Regions from separate parts of the Kitasatospora dryopteridis genome, predicted to be linked through region 1. Evidence: predicted binding sites of a transcription regulator. Region 1 holds the regulator's gene; the other holds the start of a gene.

Region 1 (10,700 bases):
CGGGGTAGCGGAACTCGACGTCGCGCAGCTCCAGCCGGCCGCGGCCGTCGAGCTCGGTGACCGGCACGGCGGGGGCGGCGATGCTGGGCTCGGTGGTGAGCACTTCCTGGATGCGCTCGGCGCAGACCTCGGCGCGCGGCACCATCATGAACATGAAGGTGGCCATCATGACGCTCATGAGGATCTGCATCAGGTAGGACAGGAAGGCGGTCAGGGCGCCGATCTGCATCTCGCCGCTGTCGATCCGGTGGGCGCCGAACCAGAGCACCGCGACGCTGGAGATGTTCACCACCGACATCACGGCGGGGAACATGAACGCCATCAGGCGGCCGACCCGCAGCGAGACGTCGGCGAGGTCCTGGTTGGCGCCGGCGAAGCGGTCCTGCTCGTGGCCGTCCTTGACGAAGGCCCGGATGACCCGGATGCCGGTGATCTGCTCGCGCAGGATGCGGTTGACGCCGTCGATGCGCTCCTGCATGCCGCGGAACTGCGGGCGCAGCCGGCGGACCAGCAGCACGACGACGATGCCGAGCAGCGGCACCACGGCGAGCAGCAGGGCGGAGAGCGGGACGTCCTGGTTGAGGGCCATCAGTATGCCGCCGACGCACATGATGGGTGCTGCCACCATCAGGGTGAACGCCATCAGCACCAGCATCTGGACCTGCTGGACGTCGTTGGTCGTGCGGGTGATCAGGGAGGGCGCGCCGAACTGGCCGAGCTCCCGCGCGGAGAAGCTCTGCACCCGGTCGAAGACGGTGGCGCGGATGTCGCGGCCGACCCCCATGGCGGTGCGGGCGCCGTAGTAGACGGCGATGATCGAGCAGACGGCCTGGGCGAGCGAGACGACGATCATCACGCCGCCGATCCGCAGGATGTAGCCGGTGTCGCCCTTGATCACGCCGTTGTCGATGATGTCGGCATTCAGCGTGGGCAGGTACAGGGCTCCGAGGGTGGAGACGAGCTGGAGGAGCACCAGCAGCAGGATCGGTTGGCGGTAGGGCCCTAGGTGGGCCCTCAAGAGTCTGATCAGCACCGTGACACTCTCGTCCTCGACGCGGATGCGCGCATCCTCATTTAGGTCTACTCGCAACTGGGTATTTCGTGCTAGGACCGCCCGTGTCGCCGGGGCGGACCGCGTCTGCACTGCAGGTCCGAAGGTGTGCCAGCTGTCCCGACCCCCTTACGGAACGGCCGCTCACGCCCTAGGCTGCTGCCTGGTTTCTTGTTACTTGCTGGTTAACAAGGCGGGCCGGTTCGGCTGCCCCCACGGCCGCCCGTCCCTCACCCTCGGCCACCCGCCCCCCGGAGGTCCTCGTTGAGTTCCGCGCAGTCCATGATCGAGCGGCGTCCGCCCTCTGTGGCCCATCTCTTCCTCAGCAGGGTAAAGGCCACACCCGACGGTGAGGCGTACCGCTACCCGGTGCCGGTCGACGAGCACGCCGCGGACGGCGCGCCCGGCGCAGAGCAGTGGCGCTCACTCACCTGGGCGCAGACCGCGGAGCGGGTCAGAGCAGTGGCGGCAGGCCTGATGTCGCTGGGTATCGAGTCCGAGGACTGCGTCGCGATCTCCTCGACCACCCGGGTCGAGTGGATCATCGCGGACCTCGGGAACATGTGCGCCGGTGCTGCCACCACCACCGTGTACCCCAGCACCAACGCCGACGAAACGGCGTTCATCCTCCGCAACTCGGCCAGTCGGGCGATGTTCGCCGAGAACGAGAAGCAGCTCGCCAAGGCGGTCGAGGAGAAGGCCCAGCTGCCCGAGCTGGAGACGGTGATCCTCTTCGACGCCCCGGCCGGCGCCCCGGAGACCGCCGGACTGACCGTCATCACCCTGGCGGAGCTGGAGGAGCGCGGCGCCGCCTACCTCGTCGACCACCCGGACGCCATCGAGAAGGCCGTCGACGCCCTGGAGCCCGAGCAGCTCGCCACCCTCATCTACACCTCCGGCACCACGGGCCGTCCCAAGGGCGTGCGCCTGGTGCACGACTGCTGGGCGTACGAGGGCCTGGCCCAGGAGCAGAGCGGGCTGCTGCGCTCCGACGACGTGCAGTTCATGTGGCTGCCGCTGTCGCACGTCTTCGGCAAGACGCTGATCTCCGGCCAGATCGCCACCGGCCACGTGATGGCCGTGGACGGCCGGGTCGACCGGATCATCCACAACCTGCCCGCGATCCGGCCCACCCTGATGGCCTCCGCCCCGCGCATCTTCGAGAAGGTCTACAACGGCATCGCCGGCAAGGCCCGCGCCGAGGGCGGCGCCAAGTACAAGATCTTCATGTGGGCCGCCAAGGTCGCCCGCGACTACGCGCGCACCACCCAGGCCAACCAGATCGCCACCGGCAGGGCCACCGCCCCGTTCGGGCTGACCCTGCAGCACAAGGTCGCCGACAAGCTGGTGTACGCCAAGATCCGCGCCGCGTTCGGCGGCCGGATGCGCGGCTCGGTCTCCGGCAGCGCCGCGCTCGCCCCCGAGATCGGCTTCTTCTTCATGGGCGCCGGCGTGCCGATCCTGGAGGGCTACGGCCTCTCCGAGACCTCGGCCGGCTCCACCGTCAACCGGGACGGCGCGACGCGCGTCGGCACGGTCGGCCTGCCGCTGCCCGGCACCGAGGTCCGGATCGCCGAGGACGGCGAGATCCTGCTCCGCGGCCCCGGCGTCATGCGCGGCTACCACCAGCTGCCCGAGCAGACCGCCGAGGTGCTGGAGCCGGACGGCTGGCTCCACACCGGCGACATCGGCGAGCTCGACAAGGACGGCTACCTGCGGATCACCGACCGCAAGAAGGACATGTTCAAGACCTCCGGCGGCAAGTACGTCGCGCCGAGCGAGGTCGAGGGCAAGTTCAAGGCGGTCTGCCCGTTCGTCAGCAACGTCCTGGTCATCGGCAACCAGCGCAACTTCTGCACCGCGCTGATCGGCCTCGACGAGACGGTCATCATGCCGTGGGCCGCCGAGCACGGCCTGGCCGGCAAGTCCTACGCCGAGGTGGTCGCCGCACCGGAGACCAACGAGCTGATCAACGGGTTCGTCCAGCGTCTCAACGGCGAGCTCCAGCGCTGGCAGGCGATCAAGAAGTTCACCCTGCTGCCGCGCGACCTCGACGTCGAGCACGGCGAGTTGACCCCGAGCCTCAAGATCAAGCGCCCGGTGGTCGAGCGCGAGTACGCCGACGCCATCACCGAGATGTACGCCGGCTCCAACGAGGCCTGACACCCGCCGTCCCGTGCGGCTCCGGGGCAACCCGGGCCGTACGGGACAATGGGGGGTATGCCCTCCGCTCTCCCCGACGGCGAACCGGTGCCGTCCGACGGCTCCCTGCCCGCGCACGCCCTCACCGGGCTCGGCAGCCGGCCGTTCGGCTTCTACCTGCACGTGCCGTACTGCGCCAGCCGCTGCGGCTACTGCGACTTCAACACCTACACCGCCACCGAGCTGCGCTCCTCCGGCGCGGTCGCCTCGCAGGAGACCTACGCCGACAACGTGATCGCCGAGATCCGGCTCGCCCGGAAGGTCCTCGGCGACACCGACCTGCCCGTGCGGACCGTCTTCCTCGGCGGCGGCACACCCACCCTGCTGCCCGCCCGCGACCTGGTGCGGATGCTCGCCGCACTCCGCGAGGAGTTCGGGCTCGCCCCGGGCGCCGAGGTCACCACCGAGGCCAACCCGGAGTCGGTCGGCCCCGCCTACCTGGCCGAGCTCCGCGAGGGCGGCTACAACCGGATCTCCTTCGGCATGCAGAGCGCCCGCAGGCACGTCCTGCAGGTCCTCGACCGCCACCACACCCCCGGCCGCCCCGAGGCCTGCGTCGCCGAGGCCCGCGAGGCCGGCTTCGACCACGTCAACCTCGACCTCATCTACGGCACCCCCGGCGAGTCCGACGACGACTGGCGGGCCTCCCTGGACGCCGCGATCGGCGCCGGCCCCGACCACGTCTCCGCCTACTCCCTCATCGTCGAGGAGGGCACCCGGCTCGCCGCCCGCGTCCGCCGCGGCGAACTCCCGATGATCGACGACGACGTGCACGCCGACCGCTACCTCATCGCCGAGGACGCCCTGAGCCGGGCCGGCTACTCCTGGTACGAGGTCTCCAACTGGGCGACCACCCCCGAGGGGCGCTGCCGCCACAACGAGCTCTACTGGACCGGCGCCGACTGGTGGGGCGCCGGCCCCGGCGCACACAGCCACGTCGGCGGCGTCCGCTGGTGGAACGCCAAGCACCCCGCCGCCTACGCCCGGGCCCTCGCCGAGGGGCGCACCCCCGCCCTCGGCCGCGAGGTCCTCGCCGAGGAGGACCGCCGGGTCGAGCGCATCCTGCTGGAGCTGCGGCTGGTCGACGGCTGCCCGCTCGACCTCCTCACCGAGGACGGCCGCAAGGCCGCCCTGCACGCCCTGGAGGAGGGCCTGCTCGACCCCGCCGCCCACGCGGACGGCCGCGCCGCCCTCACCCTGCGCGGCCGCCTCCTCGCCGACGCCGTCGTCCGCGACCTCGTGGACTAGAGAGGGGCGAGCCGCTCAGGGGCGCGAGGTGCCCCCAGCGCTCCTGAGCGGCTCGCCCGCGCCCCTAAGGGGTGTCGGTGGCGGTCACGAAGTCGATCAGTTCCTCGACGCGGCCCAGGAGGGCGGGGTCGAGGTCCCGGTACGAGTCGACCGAGGCGAGGATGCGGCGCCAGGCCGCGGGCGGGTCCACCGGCCAGCCCAGGCGGCGGCAGACGCCCTCCTTCCACACCTCCCCGCGCGGCACCTCCGGCCACGCCGGAATGCCCACGGAGGCGGGCTTCACGGCCTGCCAGACGTCGATGTAGGGGTGGCCGACCACCAGCACCGAGCCGCCGGAGACCTGCTCCGCGATCCGGTGCTCCTTGGTGCCCGGCAGCAGGTGGTCGACCAGCACGCCGAGCCGGCGCTCCGGGCCGGGCCCGAACCGGGCCACGATCGCCGGCAGGTCGTCCACGCCCTCCAGGTACTCCACGACGACGCCCTCGATCCGCAGGTCGTCGCCCCAGACCCGCTCGACCAGTTCGGCGTCGTGCCGCCCCTCGACGTAGATCCGCGACTCCCGGGCCACCCGGGCCCGCGCCCCGGGCACCGCGACCGACCCGGAGGCGGTGCGGCCCGGCGCCTGCGCGGGGGCCGGCCCCGCGGGCCGCACCAGGGTCACCACGCGGCCCTCCAGCAGGAAGCCGCGCTCCACCATCGGGAACACCCGGTGCTTGCCGAACCGGTCCTCCAGGGTGACCGTCGGGCCCTCCGCGGTCTTCTCGCAGCGCACCACCGCCCCGCAGAACCCGGTCGCGGCCTCCTCGACCACCAGGTCCCGCTCGGCAGCCACCTCCGGGGCCGGCTGCTGCCGCTTCCAGGGCGGGGTCAGGTCGGGGCCGTACTGCCTGCTGCGCATGGACGGAGTGTACGAGCCCGACGCCCGCGCATCCCCCGTCCGGCCTACGGCGCGCCGGGCCGCCGTGCGCCCGCTACAGCCCCGGTGCGCCCCAGACCGGGAACCACCGGGACAGCTCCTGTTCGATCCGCAGGTCGTCGCCGAGCATCGCCTTCACCTGGAGCTCCAGCGGGCTGTTCCGCTTCTCCCCGCCGCCCGGAACCGGCGCGAACGGGTAGAAGCTGCCCCGCTTGTACAGGTACACCAGCGCCAGCGACCGGCCCTCGGCGTCCTTGAAGCCCACCAGGGAGCACAGCAGCTGCGGGCCGAAGCCGTGCGCCTCCAGCTCGCTGTTGACCGCGTGCAGGTCGTTGACCAGGTCCGGCAGCTCCTCCGGTGTGTGCCGGGCCAGTAGCCACGAGTACCCGTAGTCGTCGCGGGAGGCCTCCACCGGGACGCCGCCGCGGTCGGTGTCCGCGTCCAGCAGCGCCCGGACCTGCCGCTTCACCTCCTCGAAGGCACCGCCCTCGACGGCCGCGAAGCAGACCGAGCCCAGCCCGGTCGGCAGGAACCCGGCCGCCGCCTCCAGCGTGAGCGCGGCGGACGGGATGCCGAACAGCTGGTCCAGGTCCGGCTTCACCGGCTTGCTCCGCCCGAGCAGGGTGTCCAGGAATCCCATGACCGTCCTCTCCCCGGCCGTCAGCGGCCGAGCTCGGCGGAGATCTTCGCCAGCTGCGCCAGCCGCTGCTCCAGCGACGGGTGGGTGGAGAACAGCTGGGACGCGGCCTCCCGCGCGTTCAGCGCCGGGGCGAAGTAGAAGGCGTTGTACGGCTGCGCCTTGCGCAGGTCCTCGGTCGGGATCGCGGCGATCTGCCCGGTGACCTTGGTCAGCGCGGAGGCCAGCGCGCTCGGCCGCCCGGTCAGCTGCGCCGCCGAGCGGTCGGCGGCCAGCTCCCGGTAGCGCGACAGCATCCGGGTCAGCAGGAAGCTCAGCGCGTAGACGACCATGCTGACCAGCGGGACGACGATCAGCGCGATCGCCGTGTTCGGGTCGTTGCTGTTGCGGTTGCCGCCCAGGAAGCCGCCGTACAGCGCGACCCTGGTCATCACGCCGGCCAGGACGCCGAGGAAGCCGGCCACCGTCATGACGGCCACGTCCCGGTGCGCGACGTGCGACAGCTCGTGCGCGAGGACGCCCTCCAGCTCCTCCGGCTCCAGCCGGCGCAGCAGCCCGGTGGTCACGCAGACCACCGCGTTCTGCGGGTTGCGGCCGGTGGCGAAGGCGTTCGGCATGTCGTTGCGGGCGACCGCCACCCGCGGCTTGGGCATGTCGGCCAGCGCGCAGAGCCGGTCGATCGTGCCGTGCAGCTGCGGATACTCCTCGGGCGACGCCTCGTGGGCGCCCATCGCCTTCTGGGTGATCTTGTCGCTGAACCAGAACTGCGCGACGAACAGGCCGCCGGACAGCACCAGGATCAGCGGCCAGGCACCGCGCAGCAGGACGATCAGCAGCCCGGTGAACCCCACGTAGACCAGGCCGATCAGGAACATGGTGGTGACCATCCGGCCGGTCAGGCCGCGGTCCGGTGCGAAGCGGGAGTGCTGCCGTGTCGACGACATCGCTGCTCCTTCGGTAGCTCGCTCGCCTTCGATGCTGCCACCGGCCGCCGGACAGGGCACGGGACGCGCCCGCCGGATCGGTCGAGGATCACGTGGGAGGCCCGTTCCAGCCGTCGGGGTCGGGCACTTACACTGGCAGGTACGGTCCTGGCACTCTGCCATCCAGAGTGCCAGAGAACCGGACGGTCACCAGGTCCAACGGGCGAAGACGGAGGTGCGTGCCCCGTGGTCAATGAGCGCAGGGTCGACGAGCGTCTCATCGACACGCGTCCAAGCGTCCGCCCGCTCGACGAGCGCAGGCTCGCCGTGCTGCGCGCGATCGTCCAGGACTACGTGGGCACCGAGGAGCCGGTCGGCTCCAAGGCCCTCGTCGAGCGGCACAACCTCGGCGTCTCCCCGGCGACGGTGCGCAACGACATGGCGGCGCTGGAGGAGGACGGCTTCATTCACCAGCCCCACACCAGCGCCGGCCGCATCCCCACCGACAAGGGCTACCGCCTGTTCGTCGACCGGCTGGCCGAGGTCAAGCCGATGACCGCCCCCGAGCGCCGGGCCATCCGGCACTTCCTGGAGGGCGCAGTCGACCTCGACGACGTGGTCACCCGCACCGTCCGGCTGCTCGCCCAGCTGACCCGCCAGGTCGCGGTCGTGCAGTACCCGTCGCTGACCCGCTCCACCGTCCGGCACGTCGAACTGGTCGCGCTGGCACCCGCGAAGGTGATGCTCGTCCTGATCACCAACACCGGCCGGGTGGAGCAGCGCATCGTCGACTGCCCCGGCACGGTCGGCGAGAGCGTGCTGGCCGACCTGCGGGCCAAGCTCAACGCCCAGGCCGCAGGCCGCCGGCTGCCGGACGTGCCCTCCGTCCTGGACGACCTCCCCAACGCCTTCGAGCCCGGCGACCGGCCGATCGTCTCCACCGTGCTGGCGACGCTCTTCGAGACCCTCGCCGAGCAGAACGAGGAGCGGATCATGCTGGCCGGCACGGCCAACCTGACCCGCTTCGGGCACGACTTCCCGCTGACCATCCAGCCGGTGCTGGAGGCACTGGAGGAGCAGGTGGTGCTGCTGCGCCTGCTGGGTGAGACCGCGGAGTCCGGAATGACGGTCAGGATCGGCCGGGAGAACGAGTACGAGGGCCTCAATTCCACGTCCGTGGTCTCCGTCGGTTACGGTTCGGGCGACCAGAGCGTGGCAAAGCTGGGTGTGATCGGTCCGACCCGGATGGATTACCCGGGCACAATGGGGGCGGTGCGAGCGGTGGCACGGTACGTGGGTCAGATCCTGGCCGAGTCGTAACAGCGAGCTGCGCAACGAGCGCAGCCGGTCGGACGCAAGCACCTTCTAGAGGCGGAACAAGCGGAGCATTTGGTGGCCACGGACTACTACGCGGTACTCGGCGTCCGACGGGATGCGGGGCAGGACGAGATCAAGAAGGCGTTCCGACGCCTCGCGCGTGAGCTGCACCCGGACGTCAACCCGGACCCGAAGACCCAGGAGCGGTTCAAGGAGATCAACGCCGCCTACGAGGTGCTCTCCGACCCGGCCAAGCGCCAGGTCTACGACCTCGGCGGCGACCCGCTGTCGCCCAACGGCGGCGGTGGCGCGGGCGCGGGCGGCTTCGGCGCCGCGGGCTTCGGCTTCTCCGACATCATGGACGCCTTCTTCGGCGCCGCCGGCGGCCAGCGCGGCCCGCGCTCGCGGACCCGCCGCGGCCAGGACGCCATGATCCGCCTGGAGATCACCCTGGAGGAGGCCGCGTTCGGCACCACCAAGGAACTCCAGGTCGACACCGCCGTCACCTGCACCACCTGCTCCGGCGAGGGCGCCGCACCGGGCACCTCCGCCCAGACCTGCGACATGTGCCGCGGCAAGGGCGAGGTATCCCAGGTCACCCGGTCCTTCCTCGGCCAGGTCATGACCTCCCGCCCCTGCCCGCAGTGCCAGGGCTTCGGCACCGTCGTGCCGACCCCGTGCCCGGAGTGCGCCGGCGACGGCCGCGTCCGCGCCCGCCGCAACCTCACCGTCAAGATCCCCGCCGGTGTCGACAACGGCACCCGCATCCAGCTGGCCGGCGAGGGCGAGGTCGGCCCCGGCGGCGGCCCGGCCGGCGACCTGTACGTGGAGATCGCCGAGACCAGCCACGCGGTGTTCCAGCGGCGCGGCGACGACCTGCACTGCACCGTCACCATCCCGATGACCGCGGCCGCCCTCGGCACCCAGGTGCCGCTGCAGACCCTCGACGGGCTGGAGGAGGTCGACATCCGGCCCGGTACCCAGTCCGGGCAGTCGATCCCGCTGCACGGCCGCGGCATCACGCACCTGCGCGGCGGCGGCCGGGGCGACCTGATAGTGCATGTCGAGGTGCAGACGCCGACCAAGCTCGACCCCGAGCAGGAGGAGCTGCTGCGGCGGCTCGCCATGCTGCGCGGCGAGGAGCGCCCGTCCGGCCAGTTCGCACCGGGCCAGCAGGGCCTGTTCTCCCGCCTCAAGGACGCCTTCAACGGGCGCTAGGAGCCACCGCTCAGGGCCGACCACCAGGGGCGCGGGGGACTGCGCAATTCGGATGCGGGTCACCGTACGGACCAGGGGTCGGCCCTGAGCGCGCAGTGACCCACCCCCGGACTGCGCAGTTCCCCGCGCCCCTTCGGCACTCACTCTCGTAAGGAAGCCCCTGTCATGACTGCGCCGGTGTTCGTCGTCGAGAGTGCGGTCCTGGCCGGGGCCGTGGCCGGTGCGGTGGTGCGGCTGGACGGGCCCGAGGGGCGGCACGCGGCCGCGGTGAAGCGGCTGGAGGCCGGCGAGGCGATCACCCTGGCCGACGGGCTCGGCCTCGGGGTCGACGGCACGGTGACCGCCGTGCACGGCAAGGACGCGCTGGACGTCACCGTGGACACCGTCCGCGAGGAGCCCGAGCCGGGCCCGCGGATCGTCGTCGTCCAGGCCCTCCCCAAGGGCGACCGCGGCGAGCTCGCGGTGGAGACCATGACCGAGGTCGGCGTCGACGCGGTGATCCCGTGGGCGGCCTCCCGCTGCATCACCCAGTGGAAGGGCGACCGCGGCGCCAAGGCCCTCGCCAAGTGGCGGGCCACCGCGCGGGAGGCCGGGAAGCAGTCCCGGCGGCTGCGCTTCCCCGAGGTCCACGACCTCGTGACCACCCGTCAGCTGGCGCCGGTGCTGTCCGCGGCGGCCTTCGCGGCCGTGCTGCACGAGGACGGCGCCGAGCCGCTGGCCACCGCGGCGCTGCCGGAGAAGGGCGACATCGTGCTGGTGGTCGGCCCGGAGGGCGGCGTCTCGCCGGAGGAGCTGGCCGCCTTCGCCGAGGCGGGCGCCGCACCGTACCGGCTGGGCCCGTCGGTGCTGCGCACCTCCACGGCGGGCGTGGCGGCCGGCGCCCTGCTGCTCGGCCGCACCGGCCGCTGGTCCTGACTCCTCCCTGCCCGCGGGGCGCGCGGGCGGCCGGTTCGCGCCGGGTTCGTACGCTCAAGAAGAAACCCCCTGCGGGGCGGCGCGGCGGTGCCTAGGGTGCTGCTGTGACCGAACCGCAGAGCACCTCCCAGGGCGCCTACCTGCGCCACCCCCACCTGCACGGCGACCTGGTCGCCTTCGTCGCCGAGGACGACGTCTGGCTCGCTCCGCTGGACGGCGGCCGGGCCTGGCGGCTGACGGCGGACCAGACGCCGGTCAGCCACCCGCGCTTCT
Region 2 (10,700 bases), 2.0 Mb from region 1:
AGGTTGTTCAGGCCGCGCTGCGGCAGGTGGTCGGAGTCGATGTAGTTCCACCACTTGCTGTCGGGCTGCGCGAGCTGGGTGCGCACGACCTCCGTCCAGCGGTCGCCGCCGTCCGGCTGGGCCTGGTCGGGCTTGCGGGTGCCGCACTCGGTGACGGGCTTCACCTCGCCGTTGACCGCGTCGTCGGGCAGCGTCGAGTTGGACTTCTGACGGACCAGCAGGCAGTCGCCCTCGGCGCGCAGCGAGGCCGGGAGCTTCTGGCCGAAGGCGAGGGTGAGCAGGGCCCGCCAGACGCCGTTGTAGTAGGCGGCGGCCGCGGAGTCGGCGTCCTGGTGGTAGTTCCAGTCCTTGAGCAGGTCCTGGGCCTCGCGGACGTACGGGTCGCTGATCTTCACCTTGAGCAGCAGCGGCACGAGGGTCTTGGCCATCACGCTGGTGTTGTCCAGCTGCATGGCCTGCATGTCGTCCGGGGAGATCTTGCCGCCGTTCTTGAGCTTGCCCTCGATCTGGTCGGTGACCTCCTTGGCGCGGGTGCCGTACTCCCAGTCGGTGGTGAGGGTGTACGGGTAGCCGCTGCCGGCCACGGCCTGGTTGGCGGTGACGATGTAGCCGGCGGCCGGGTTGAGGCTGTAGGGCAGCGACTTGAAGGGGATCGGCTCCTTCTTCCAGTCGTAGGCCGAGTCCCAGCCCGGGGCCGGGTAGCGGCCGTCGCCCTTGCCGCGGACGGGGATGACGCCCGGGGTCTGGTAGCCGATGTTGCCCTTGGTGTCGGCGTAGATCAGGTTCTGGGCGGGGACGGCGAAGTCGGCGGCGGCCTTCTGGAAGTCCTTCCAGTCGGCGGCGCGGTCGAGCTCGAAGACGGCGTCCATGGTCCTGCCCGGGGTGAGGGCCGTCCACTGCAGGGCGACGCCGTAGCCGCTGGCGCGGTCCGGGGCGGCGTTGCCGGCCGGGGCGTAGGTGCCGACGTTCTGCTGCTCGGAGGACTGGTCGGAGATCAGCGGGCCGTTGACCGTGGTACGGACGGTGATGGTGCGGTCCTCGCCGCCGGCGACCTTGATGGTCTCCTTGCGGGTCTGGAACTTCACCTCCTTGCCGTCGCGCAGGTAGGTGTCCGGGCCGGTGACCTTCTCCAGGTAGAGGTCGGTGACGTCGGCGCCGAGGTTGGTGAAGCCCCAGGCGATGTCCTTGTTGTGGCCGATGACCACGCCGGGGGTGCCGGCGAAGGTGAAGCCGGCGACGTCGAAGCCGCACTTGGGGCCGACGGTGCGGCAGTGCAGGCCCATCTGGTACCAGACGGACGGCATGCCCGGGCCGAGGTGCGGGTCGTTGGCGAGCAGCGGCTTGCCGGTGGTGGTGTGGCTGCCGGAGACGACCCAGGAGTTGGAGCCGATGCCCTGGCCGTCCGGACCGAGCAGCAGCGGCAGGGAGGCGCTCTTGTCGGCGATGCCCTTGAGCGCGGCCTGGGTGGCGGTGCGGCTCTGGGTGGTGCCGGCGGCGCTGTTGCTGCCGCTTCCGGTGGTGCCGTTACTGCCGGCCGTGCCGTTGCCGCCGTTGCCGGCGGTGCCGGTGGCGCCCGTCGTGGTGGCGCCCGCGGAGGCGGTGTCGCCGGCCGGACGGTAGGTGCCGTCGGCGGCGAGGCTGCCGGCCTTGACGATGGTGCCGTTGCGGTCGAACGGGTACGTCGGGTAGAGCTGCTCGATCTCCTCCTGCTGGAAGTTCTGGGCCAGCAGCGAGCGGTCGACCTCCTCGGTGAGGTTGCCGGAGAGGTTCCAGGCCATCGCCTTGAGCCAGGCCACCGAGTCGACCGGGGTCCACTTCTCCGGCTTGTATCCGCTGGTCACCGCGCCGAGCAGGGCGTACTCGAGGGAGGCGCCGGCCCCGCCGGGGTGCTCGGCGAGCCAGGCGTTCACGCCGTCCGCGTAGGCCTGCAGGTACTTCTTGGTCTCGGCGGACAGGACGGTGTCGTACTCCTGCTGCGCGACCTGGCGCCAGCCCATGGTGCGCAGGAAGGCGTCCTTCTCGACCTGGCCGGAACCGAACATTTCGGACAGCCGGCCGGCGGTGATGTGCCGTCGGACGTCCATCTCCCAGAAGCGGTCCTGGGCCTGCACGTAGCCCTGGGCGCGGAAGAGGTCCTCGGAGGTGTCCGCGTAGAGCTGCGGCACGCCCTTGTCGTCGCGCTTCACGTCGACCGGGGCGGCCATGCCGGAGACCCGGACGGTGCCGGCCAGCTCCGGGAAGGACGCCCGCACGGTGTGGACCGCCCAGTATCCGCCCCCGCCCAGCCCGGCGATCAGCACCACGGCCAGCACGATCACGATCAGACGGGCGCGCCGGAACTTCTTCGAGCGGGGCATCTGGGTCCTTGACTGGGGGTCGTGGCGGCGGTGACAGCTCACCACATTAGGTCGGCTCAGGTGGCGGACGTGCACCGGGGACGCCCACGGTTGGAACAGAGGGGACGATACCCCGGCCGGGCGACCGGAAGGGAAGGCCGAGGGGCCTCAGTCAAAGATCAAGTAAAATGTTAGACTGAGTAACGACTCATCAGCCCCTCCTGCCGCCGAGGTGCCCCTGCGTGACCGTCGACCGCCTGAACGCGTTCCTGCTCGAGTTCTCCGCGATCCTCCTGGTCGCGGTGGTCGCCGTGCGCATCTCCACCCGCTCCGGGCTGCCCAGCCTGCTGATCTACCTGGGCATCGGCGTCGCCCTCGGCCACAACGGCCTCGGCCTGGTCTTCGACAACGTCGCCCTCGCCCAGGTCCTGGGCTACGCGGCGCTGGTGGTCATCCTGGCGGAGGGCGGCCTGAAGACCAGCTGGCGGGCGATCAGACCGGTCATGCCCGCCGCCACCGTCCTGGCCACGGTCGGCGTGGCCGTCAGCGTCTTCGTGACCGCCGCCGGCGCCCACTGGCTGGTCGGCCTGGACTGGCGCACCGCCCTGCTGCTCGGCGCGATCGTCTCCTCCACCGACGCCGCCGCGGTCTTCTCGGTGCTGCGGATGGTGCCGCTGCCGCGCCGGCTCACCGGCCTGCTGGAGGCGGAGTCCGGTCTGAACGACGCGCCGGTGGTCATCCTGGTCGTCGCCTTCGCCACCGCCGGCCCGACCGACCCCTGGTACGTGCTGGTCGGCACCATCATCGGCGAGCTCGCCGTCGGCGCCGCGGTCGGCTACGCGGTCGGCCGGCTCGGCGCCTTCGGCATCAAGCACGTCGCCCTGCCGTCCTCCGGCCTCTACCCGATCGCCGTGATGGCGCTGACCGTGCTGGCCTACGCGGGGGGCTCGCTGCTGCACGGCTCCGGCTTCCTCGCCGTCTACACCGCCGCGGTGATCCTCGGGAACTCCAAGCTCCCGCACGGCCCGGCCGTCCGCGGTTTCGCGGACGGTCTCGCTTGGATCGGGCAGATCGGCATGTTCGTCCTGCTCGGCCTGCTGGTGACCCCCAGTGAGATGGGCTCGGCGCTCGTCCCGGCCCTGGTCAGCGGCGCGGTCCTGGTCTTCCTCGCCCGCCCGGCCTCCGTCCTGCTCTCGCTCACGCCCTTCCGGCTGCCCTGGCGGGAGCAGGCGCTGCTCAGCTGGGCCGGCCTGCGCGGCGCGGTGCCCATCGTGCTCGCCACCATCCCGATGGTGGCGGCCGCGCCCCGGGCGCAGGAGGTCTTCAACATCGTCTTCGTGCTGGTCGTGGTGTTCACCCTGGTCCAGGGGCCGACCCTGCCGATGGTGGCCCGCGGGCTGAGGATCGGCGAGGGCGACCTCGGCCAGGACCTCGGCATCGAGTCCGCGCCGCTGGAGAAGCTGCACGGACACCTGCTGTCGGTCTCGCTCTCGCCCGAGTCGAAGATGTCCGGCGTCGAGATCGGCGAGCTGCGGCTGCCCAAGGGCGCGGCGGTCACCCTGGTCGTCCGGGAGGGCAGCAGCTTCGTGCCCGAGCGCACCACCATCCTGCGGGCCGGCGACGAGCTGCTGGTGGTCACCACCGAGGAGGTCGGCGAGGCCGCCGAGCGGCGGCTGCGCGCGGTGGACCAGGGCGGCAAACTCGCGGGCTGGCTGCGCGGACGGTGAGCCCGGGGGCTGACCACCGGCGCGCGGAGTGTGAGATGCCTTGCATCGCCAGCCTGCACAGGCCCCGCTGCCATATAATCGATTGATACGGAAGATCTACACCTAGAAAACCCGCAACATCTGCCTGATGCAGAGTTGGCGCGACCGCTCGGCGGCCGCGGTCCGCAGCACACAGCCTGACGCCGGCGAGCGCACCACCCCACAGCCGGCCGGACCCGGTATCTACCCCGGTCGACGCGCGAGAGGACGACTCTCGGCGCCGTCGGGGCCCACCCGTTCCCCGGCGCGCTACCAGGCAGCAGGAAGGACCGACCGTGACGGCCCGCCGAACGGTCGAAGACCCCCTGTCCCCCGGCACGCCCGCGCCCGCCGCGCCCGCCCGGGTCGGATACGCGGCACTGCTCCGCACCCCCGGCGCCTGGACGTTCCTGGCCCCCGCCTTCGCCGCCCGACTGCCGTACGCCATGCTCAGCCTGGGCATCGTGCTGCTCGTCCTGGACACCCACGGCTCGTACGGCACGGCCGGTGCCGTCGCGGCCGTCTCCGCCGTCGCCCAGGCCGTGATCGGCCCGCAGACCGGCCGGCTCGCCGACCGCTACGGCCAGGCCGCCGTGCTGCTGCCCAGCGTCGCGGTGCACGCCCTGTCGGTGGGCGCACTGATCGCCCTGGCCCTCGGCCACGCCCCGGCGTGGGCGCTGTTCGCGGCCGCCGCCCCGGCCGGCGCCTCGGTGCCGCAGATCGGCGCCATGGTCCGGGCCCGCTGGGTCGCCCGGCTGTCGGACTCCCCGGCCACCCTGAACACGGCCTTCGCCTTCGAGTCGGTCACCGACGAGTTCACCTTCGTGGTCGGCCCGGTGCTGGCCACCGCCATCGCCACCACCGTCACCCCGTCCGCCGCGCTGATCGCCGAGGCGGCGCTGACCGTCGCCGGCGGCCTGGCCTTCGCTGCCCAGCGCGGCACCGCCCCGGCCCGCCACCCGCGCACCGCCGACGGCCGCGGCCCGTCCGCGCTGTCCTCCCCCGGCGTCCGGCTGCTGGCCGCCTCGTTCCTCGGGGTCGGCAGCGTCTTCGGCGCCATGCAGGTCTCGGTGACCGCCTTCGCCGAGTCGGTCGGCCGCGGCGGCGCCAACGGCACCGTGTACGGCATCTTCGCCGGCGGCTCGATGCTCGCCGGCGTGCTGTACGGCCTGGTCGCCTGGCGCCGGCCCGCCCGGCAGCGGATGCTCGGCTGCTACGCCCTGCTGGTCCTCGGCTGCTCGACGCTGTGGGCCATGCCCAACCTGACCGCGCTGGCCGTGGCCGGCCTCTTCTGCGGCCTCGCCATCGCGCCCACTCTGATCACCGGCTACACCCTGGTCGAGACGCTCGTCGCGGACGGCGCCAAGACCGAGGCGTTCACCTGGCTCACCGGCGCCATCGGACTCGGCCTCGCGGCCGGTTCGACCGTCGCCGGACTGCTGATCGACGCGGGCGGGCCCTCCACGGGCTTCCTGGTGCCGGTGGTCGGCGCGGGCCTCGGCCTGATCGCCCTGGTCGCGCTGCGCGGGCTTCTGGTCGCACCCGCGAAGGCCGTCGGCGGGGAGCCGCAGTCCGCGGTCACCACCGTCTTCGAACCGGCCGCGGCGGGCAGTGCGGGCACGCGGGAACTGGTCGGCGCCGGGCGGGCCTGACCGCAGGCCGGCGGCGCCTCGGCCGGGCGGCCCGGTCCATCTCACACCCGGCATCGCTGGACTGTTCCAGCGGAATGCCGCATCATGGACGATCGTTAGCACTCATCAGGCGAGAGTGCCAGGAGGAAGCAAGTGCCCACGTACCAGTACCAGTGCACCGAGTGCGGCAACGGCCTGGAGGCGGTGCAGAAGTTCACCGACGAGGCGCTGACCACGTGCCCCGACTGCCAGGGGAAGCTCCGCAAGGTCTTCTCGGCCGTGGGCGTCGTGTTCAAGGGCTCGGGCTTCTACCGCACCGACAGCCGCTCCTCCTCCAGCAGCTCGGTGGGTTCGGGGTCGTCCTCGGCCTCGTCCGGCTCCTCGACGTCCTCCGCACCGGCCGCCGCGTCCTCCGGGTCGACGGCGTCGGCTCCGGCCGCGAGCTGAGCCTTCGGCCACGTCGCACGGCAGAGCCCGGTGCCGCCGCCCCTCGGGGCCGGCGGCACCGGGCTCTCCGCATGTCCGGGCCCGGGTGCGGCCCGTCCTGCCCCTGCCGGGTGCGGCCCGTCCGGTCCCCGTTCTGCGGGCGGGACGTTCCCCCGCCCGGGTGACGGAGTTTTCCACAGGCCCGGGTTTTCCACAGGAATGGGCTGGGGAATTCCGGGGCCGTTGTGGCCGCCGCATTCTGGTTCCCGCGGGCCCGGCCGGGTCCGCGCAGGACCGACCGAAGGCGGATGACCGCTGTGACCACCCACCTGGCTTCCCCGCTCCCGCTCCCCTTCGCCGTGCCGCCCCGCCGGGAGGTGCCGGACTTCCCGCCGATCCGGCGGGGCTCCGGCGGGCGCCACCGGCTGCAGCAGGCCGTGCGGCACCGCCCGAGCGTGCTCGCGGCCGGGCTGCTCGCCGCGGCCACCGCACTCGCCGCCGGGCCGCTGCGGCCCGGCCCGCACGCCCCGGCCGCCGCGGCGACGACCGCCGCCGAGTCGGCCTCCGCGCCCCGCTGCACCGGCACCGCCCCGCCGACGGACTGAACCGGCGGCGCACCGGGCCCACCGGCGTGCCGAATTCCGATGCCGCCTGCACGCTGTGGTGTCGTTGCGGAATGAAGGGTTTCAGGGAATTCCTGCTCCGCGGAAACGTCGTCGATCTCGCGGTCGCCGTCGTGATCGGCGCGGCATTCACGAACATCATCAATGCGTTCGTGAAGGGCGTCATCAATCCGATCGTCGGCCTGTTCGGCACCAAGGACCTCGCGTCCTACCGGTCCTGCCTCAAGGGCCCCTGCCGACTGGCGCCCGACGGTACGGTCTCGTCCGGCATCTTCATCCTGTGGGGCGAGGTGCTCAGCGCCGTCGTGCAGTTCGTGATCACTGCCGCGGTGGTCTACTTCGTCTTCATTCTGCCGATGCTGCACTTCATGGCGAAGCGGAAGACCACGGATGAGGAGGTCCTGGAGGCGGAGGCGAAGGAGGTCGTCCTGCTGGCCGAGATCCGCGACGCCCTGGTGCAGCGCAACTGACCGGCCCACGGGTCCGGCGGGCGGGCCTCGCTCCGGGCAGCGGTGTTCCGGGCTGCAGCCCAGCCGGCCGCTACCCGCCGTGGTGCGGCGGCCGCTGGCTCAGGTACCAGTCGAGCCCGCGGGACGCGCCGCCCTCGCCGGGGCGCTCACCCCAGCCGCGGTCGGTGTCGTCGCTGCTCTGCCGGTCCAGCGGGTCGCCGAACACCAGCTTCGGGGCCGGCTTCGCGGGCCGGGCCGCCGTGCCCCCGCCGGTGCCCGCGTCCTTGCCGGGGCGCCCGTCCTCGGGCCGCCCGTCCCGCTCGGTGCCCCGCTCGGCGCCGCGGCCGCCGTCCTGCTCGCCCATCGTCCCGTCTCCAGTTCTCTCGTCCACCAGCCTAGGGCGTGTCCCACGGCGGGTCGGACACCGCACGGCCCCGGTCCCGGGCAGTGCCCGGGCCGGGGCCAAAGGAGTCGGCGTCCCCGATGCCGACCGGTCAGGCCGCTTCGAACCCGGCGTGATCGGCGATCTTCTTCAGCTCGGCCAGTGCGTGCTTCTCGATCTGGCGGATGCGCTCGCGGGTCAGCCCGTGCTGCTTGCCGACCTCGGTGAGCGTCCGCTCGCGGCCGTCCTCCATGCCGTAGCGGGAGCGGATGATCGAGGCCGTGCGGTCGTCGAGCCGCCCGATCAGGTCGTCGAGCTCCTCGCGGCGGAGCATCACCATGACGGCGTCCTCCGGGGAGACCGCGCCGGTGTCCTCCACCAGGTCGCCGAACTGCGTCTCGCCCTCGTCGTCGACCGACATGTTGAGGCTGACCGGGTCGCGCGCCCAGTCCAGCACGTCCTTGATCCGCTCCTCCGTGGTGTCCAGCTCGGCCGCGATCTCGGCCGGGTCGGCCTCACGGCCCAGCTCCTTGGACTTCTCGCGCTGCACCCGTCGGATGCGCCCGAGCTCCTCCACCAGGTGGACGGGCAGCCGGATGGTGCGCGACTGGTCGGCGATCGACCGGGTGATCGCCTGCCTGATCCACCACGTCGCGTACGTGGAGAACTTGAAGCCCTTGGCGTAGTCGAACTTCTCGACCGCCCGGACGAGGCCCGCATTGCCCTCCTGGATGAGGTCCAGCAGGGGCAGGCCGCTGCGCGGGTACCGGCGGGCCACCGCGACCACCAACCGGAGGTTGGACCTGATGAACACGTCCTTGGCGCGCTCCGCGTCCTCGGCTATCGCCTCCAGCTCCTCGCGCGTCACACCCTCGGGCAGGGCGCCCTCGTCCAGCAGGTGCTGGGCGTACACACCGGCCTCGATGCGCAGGGAGAGCTGGACCTCCTCGGCGGCGTCGAGCAGCGGCGTCCTGGCGATCTCGTCGAGGTACATGCCGACGAGGTCGCGGTCGGCCTCAAGGTTGGTCGGCCGGGCCGAGCGAGTCCGGTCGGCCCTGTCGCGAACGACGGCACGAGTGGCCATGCTTGCTCCCTTGCTGGATTGCCGGGTCTGGCGGCGGCGCCCGCGCGGGGCTGCGCTGCTCATACAAGTGCGGGCCTCCTGGAGGCTCACACGTAACGATCCAACGCGCAGAAATGGGACAACATTCCCAACTCACTCAGATTTTCGCGCCTCATGCAGTATCCTGCCGGATTTCACCCCGGCCGTTGGCTCTCCGTCACCGCACGCACACCGGGAGCAATCGACCGGCCTCCGCCCCGGCGCTCCCCGCAACGACCCGGCGGCATCAGGTCCAACGCCGGCAGGTGTGCCGACCCTTCCAACGAACGACACCGCCCGATCGCACCTTCTCCGCACAAAAGATGCCGAATCGCTATCCCGCCGGGTCCGCTCCGCACACCGGCGCTGGGAAGGTGACAGCCATGCACCCGTCCGCGCTTCCCGCCGTTCACCGGCCCGTCGCCCGACACGCCCTGTGGGCGCTCGGTGGCACGCTGCTGTTCGGCCTGCTGCTGGGGCTGGTGGCGAGCGGCTGGGCCCCGCTGGCACGACTGGACCAGCACTGGGTCGCGGCACTGCAGGGCTACGCCCGCCGGCACACCGCGTGGACGGCCTCGATGCAGACGCTCAGCGACATCACCGGCACGGCGACCATGCGCGTGGTGCTGCTCGGCGCGGCGGTCTGGCTGTGGGCCATCAGGGCGCGCGCCCTCGCCGCCTGGGCCGCGGCGCAGGCGCTGCTCGGCTGGGCCGCGGCGGTGGGCCTCCAGGCGGCGGTCGGCCGGGCCCGCCCGCACTTCGCGGACGCGGTGTCGCACGCCGAGGGCCCGGCCTTCCCCTCCGGGCACGCCACCGCCTCGGCACTCACCTGCGCAGCGCTCGTGGCGCTGGCCTGGCCGCTGACCGGGCGGGCGGGCCGGATCTGGGCCTGCGGCGCGGCGGCGGTCACGGTGCTCGCGGTCGGCTGGAGCCGGATCGCGCTCGGCGTGCACTGGCCGAGCGACGTCCTCGGCGGATGGCTGGCGGCGGCCGCGCTGCTGGGCTGGGTGACGGTCGCGGTGGAGCTCTGGCGTCCGGGCGCCCTGGCGCGGGACTTCCGCCGGGTGGACCGGCACACCGGGCCGCGCGTGCAGCGCGTCCTCGTCCGCGGCACGGCGCCGGACTCCACCGAGGAGGACGCCGACGAGGACGGCTCGGGCGAGGAGGGCGCCGAGGAGGAGGCCGACGGCTCCGGCAATGACCCGGACAGGGGCTCCGACGTGGACGGCGACGGGAGCCCGCGGGCCGACCGGGCCGACCGGACCCGGACCGCTCCGGGGCCCGGCGCGGTGGACATGCCCCGTGTCCACCACCGCCACAGCTGACGTGCAGTGAGAAAGGTCACACGATCGGGCGGCGACCCGGCGGTGAAGGGACACGGATGACAACCGATCACCCCGAACGGCCCGCCGCCCGTGGCGACATAACCGGACATAGCACCGCAATACACCACCCTTCGCGCCATCGCCCCTTCCGGAGCCCCGATATCCTCCGTGGACGCAGGGCTGCCACCCGGGGCACCGGACTCCCCAGGGAGTGCCGCGGTTTGGCAGACTGCTCCGGCTGGGTGCACCTGTGCGGAAGCCCCACAGCCCCACCGCCCAGGCACCGAGTGACGGGGGTCCGATGACCATGCACACCACGGGTGAGTCCCCCGACTCGTACGCGTACCCGGACCCGCCGACCATGGCGCTGCGTCCGATCCCGCCGCAGCAGCCGGAGGCCGGCGCCGCAGGCGCCGCTGCGCAGCCCGGTATCCCGCCCCAGCCCTCCGTCCCCGCCCAGCCCGGCGCCCCGGTCCACCCGGGCGTGCCGCAGCAGCCGGCCCAGCCCCCGCAGGCACCCGCCACCGTTCCGTCGCAGCGCCAGGGCGAGGCCCCGGCCGCTCCGGCGCCCTCGGCCGGCCGCAGCGGGATGATCATGGCGATCGGCACGCTCTCCTCGCGCGCCCTCGGCTTCGTCCGCAGCGCGATGATCGTCGCCGCGCTCGGCGCCGCCGGACTCGG

The links. The regulator HrcA, encoded in region 1, represses chaperone genes, less so after heat shock. The targets are predictions, from matches to a motif close to TTNGCACTCNGNNNNNCNGAGTGCNAA.
Region 2: a site for HrcA is predicted at 5,829-5,855, ahead of ACQ614_RS20995 (FmdB family zinc ribbon protein). Genes of this name have one in related genera too.

What each region holds. Positions count from the first base shown of each region.
Region 1 is NZ_CP192749.1:2,613,204-2,623,903, reverse strand. Features, by position in the region: gene ACQ614_RS11930 (ABC transporter ATP-binding protein) at 1-1,033, opposite strand, end outside; gene ACQ614_RS11925 (AMP-dependent synthetase/ligase) at 1,316-3,214, shown strand; gene hemW (radical SAM family heme chaperone HemW) at 3,272-4,501, shown strand; gene ACQ614_RS11915 (DUF3097 domain-containing protein) at 4,566-5,399, opposite strand; gene pspAB (PspA-associated protein PspAB) at 5,473-6,057, opposite strand; gene htpX (zinc metalloprotease HtpX) at 6,078-6,998, opposite strand; gene hrcA (heat-inducible transcriptional repressor HrcA) at 7,257-8,297, shown strand; gene dnaJ (molecular chaperone DnaJ) at 8,370-9,512, shown strand; gene ACQ614_RS11890 (16S rRNA (uracil(1498)-N(3))-methyltransferase) at 9,678-10,427, shown strand; gene ACQ614_RS11885 (S41 family peptidase) at 10,532-10,700, shown strand, end outside.
Region 2 is NZ_CP192749.1:4,600,710-4,611,409, reverse strand. Features, by position in the region: gene ACQ614_RS21010 (penicillin acylase family protein) at 1-2,357, opposite strand, end outside; gene ACQ614_RS21005 (potassium/proton antiporter) at 2,579-4,063, shown strand; gene ACQ614_RS21000 (MFS transporter) at 4,378-5,733, shown strand; gene ACQ614_RS20995 (FmdB family zinc ribbon protein) at 5,866-6,159, shown strand; gene ACQ614_RS20990 (hypothetical protein) at 6,447-6,743, shown strand; gene mscL (large conductance mechanosensitive channel protein MscL) at 6,815-7,231, shown strand; gene ACQ614_RS20980 (hypothetical protein) at 7,302-7,574, opposite strand; gene ACQ614_RS20975 (sigma-70 family RNA polymerase sigma factor) at 7,705-8,676, opposite strand; gene ACQ614_RS20970 (phosphatase PAP2 family protein) at 9,078-10,019, shown strand; gene murJ (murein biosynthesis integral membrane protein MurJ) at 10,321-10,700, shown strand, end outside.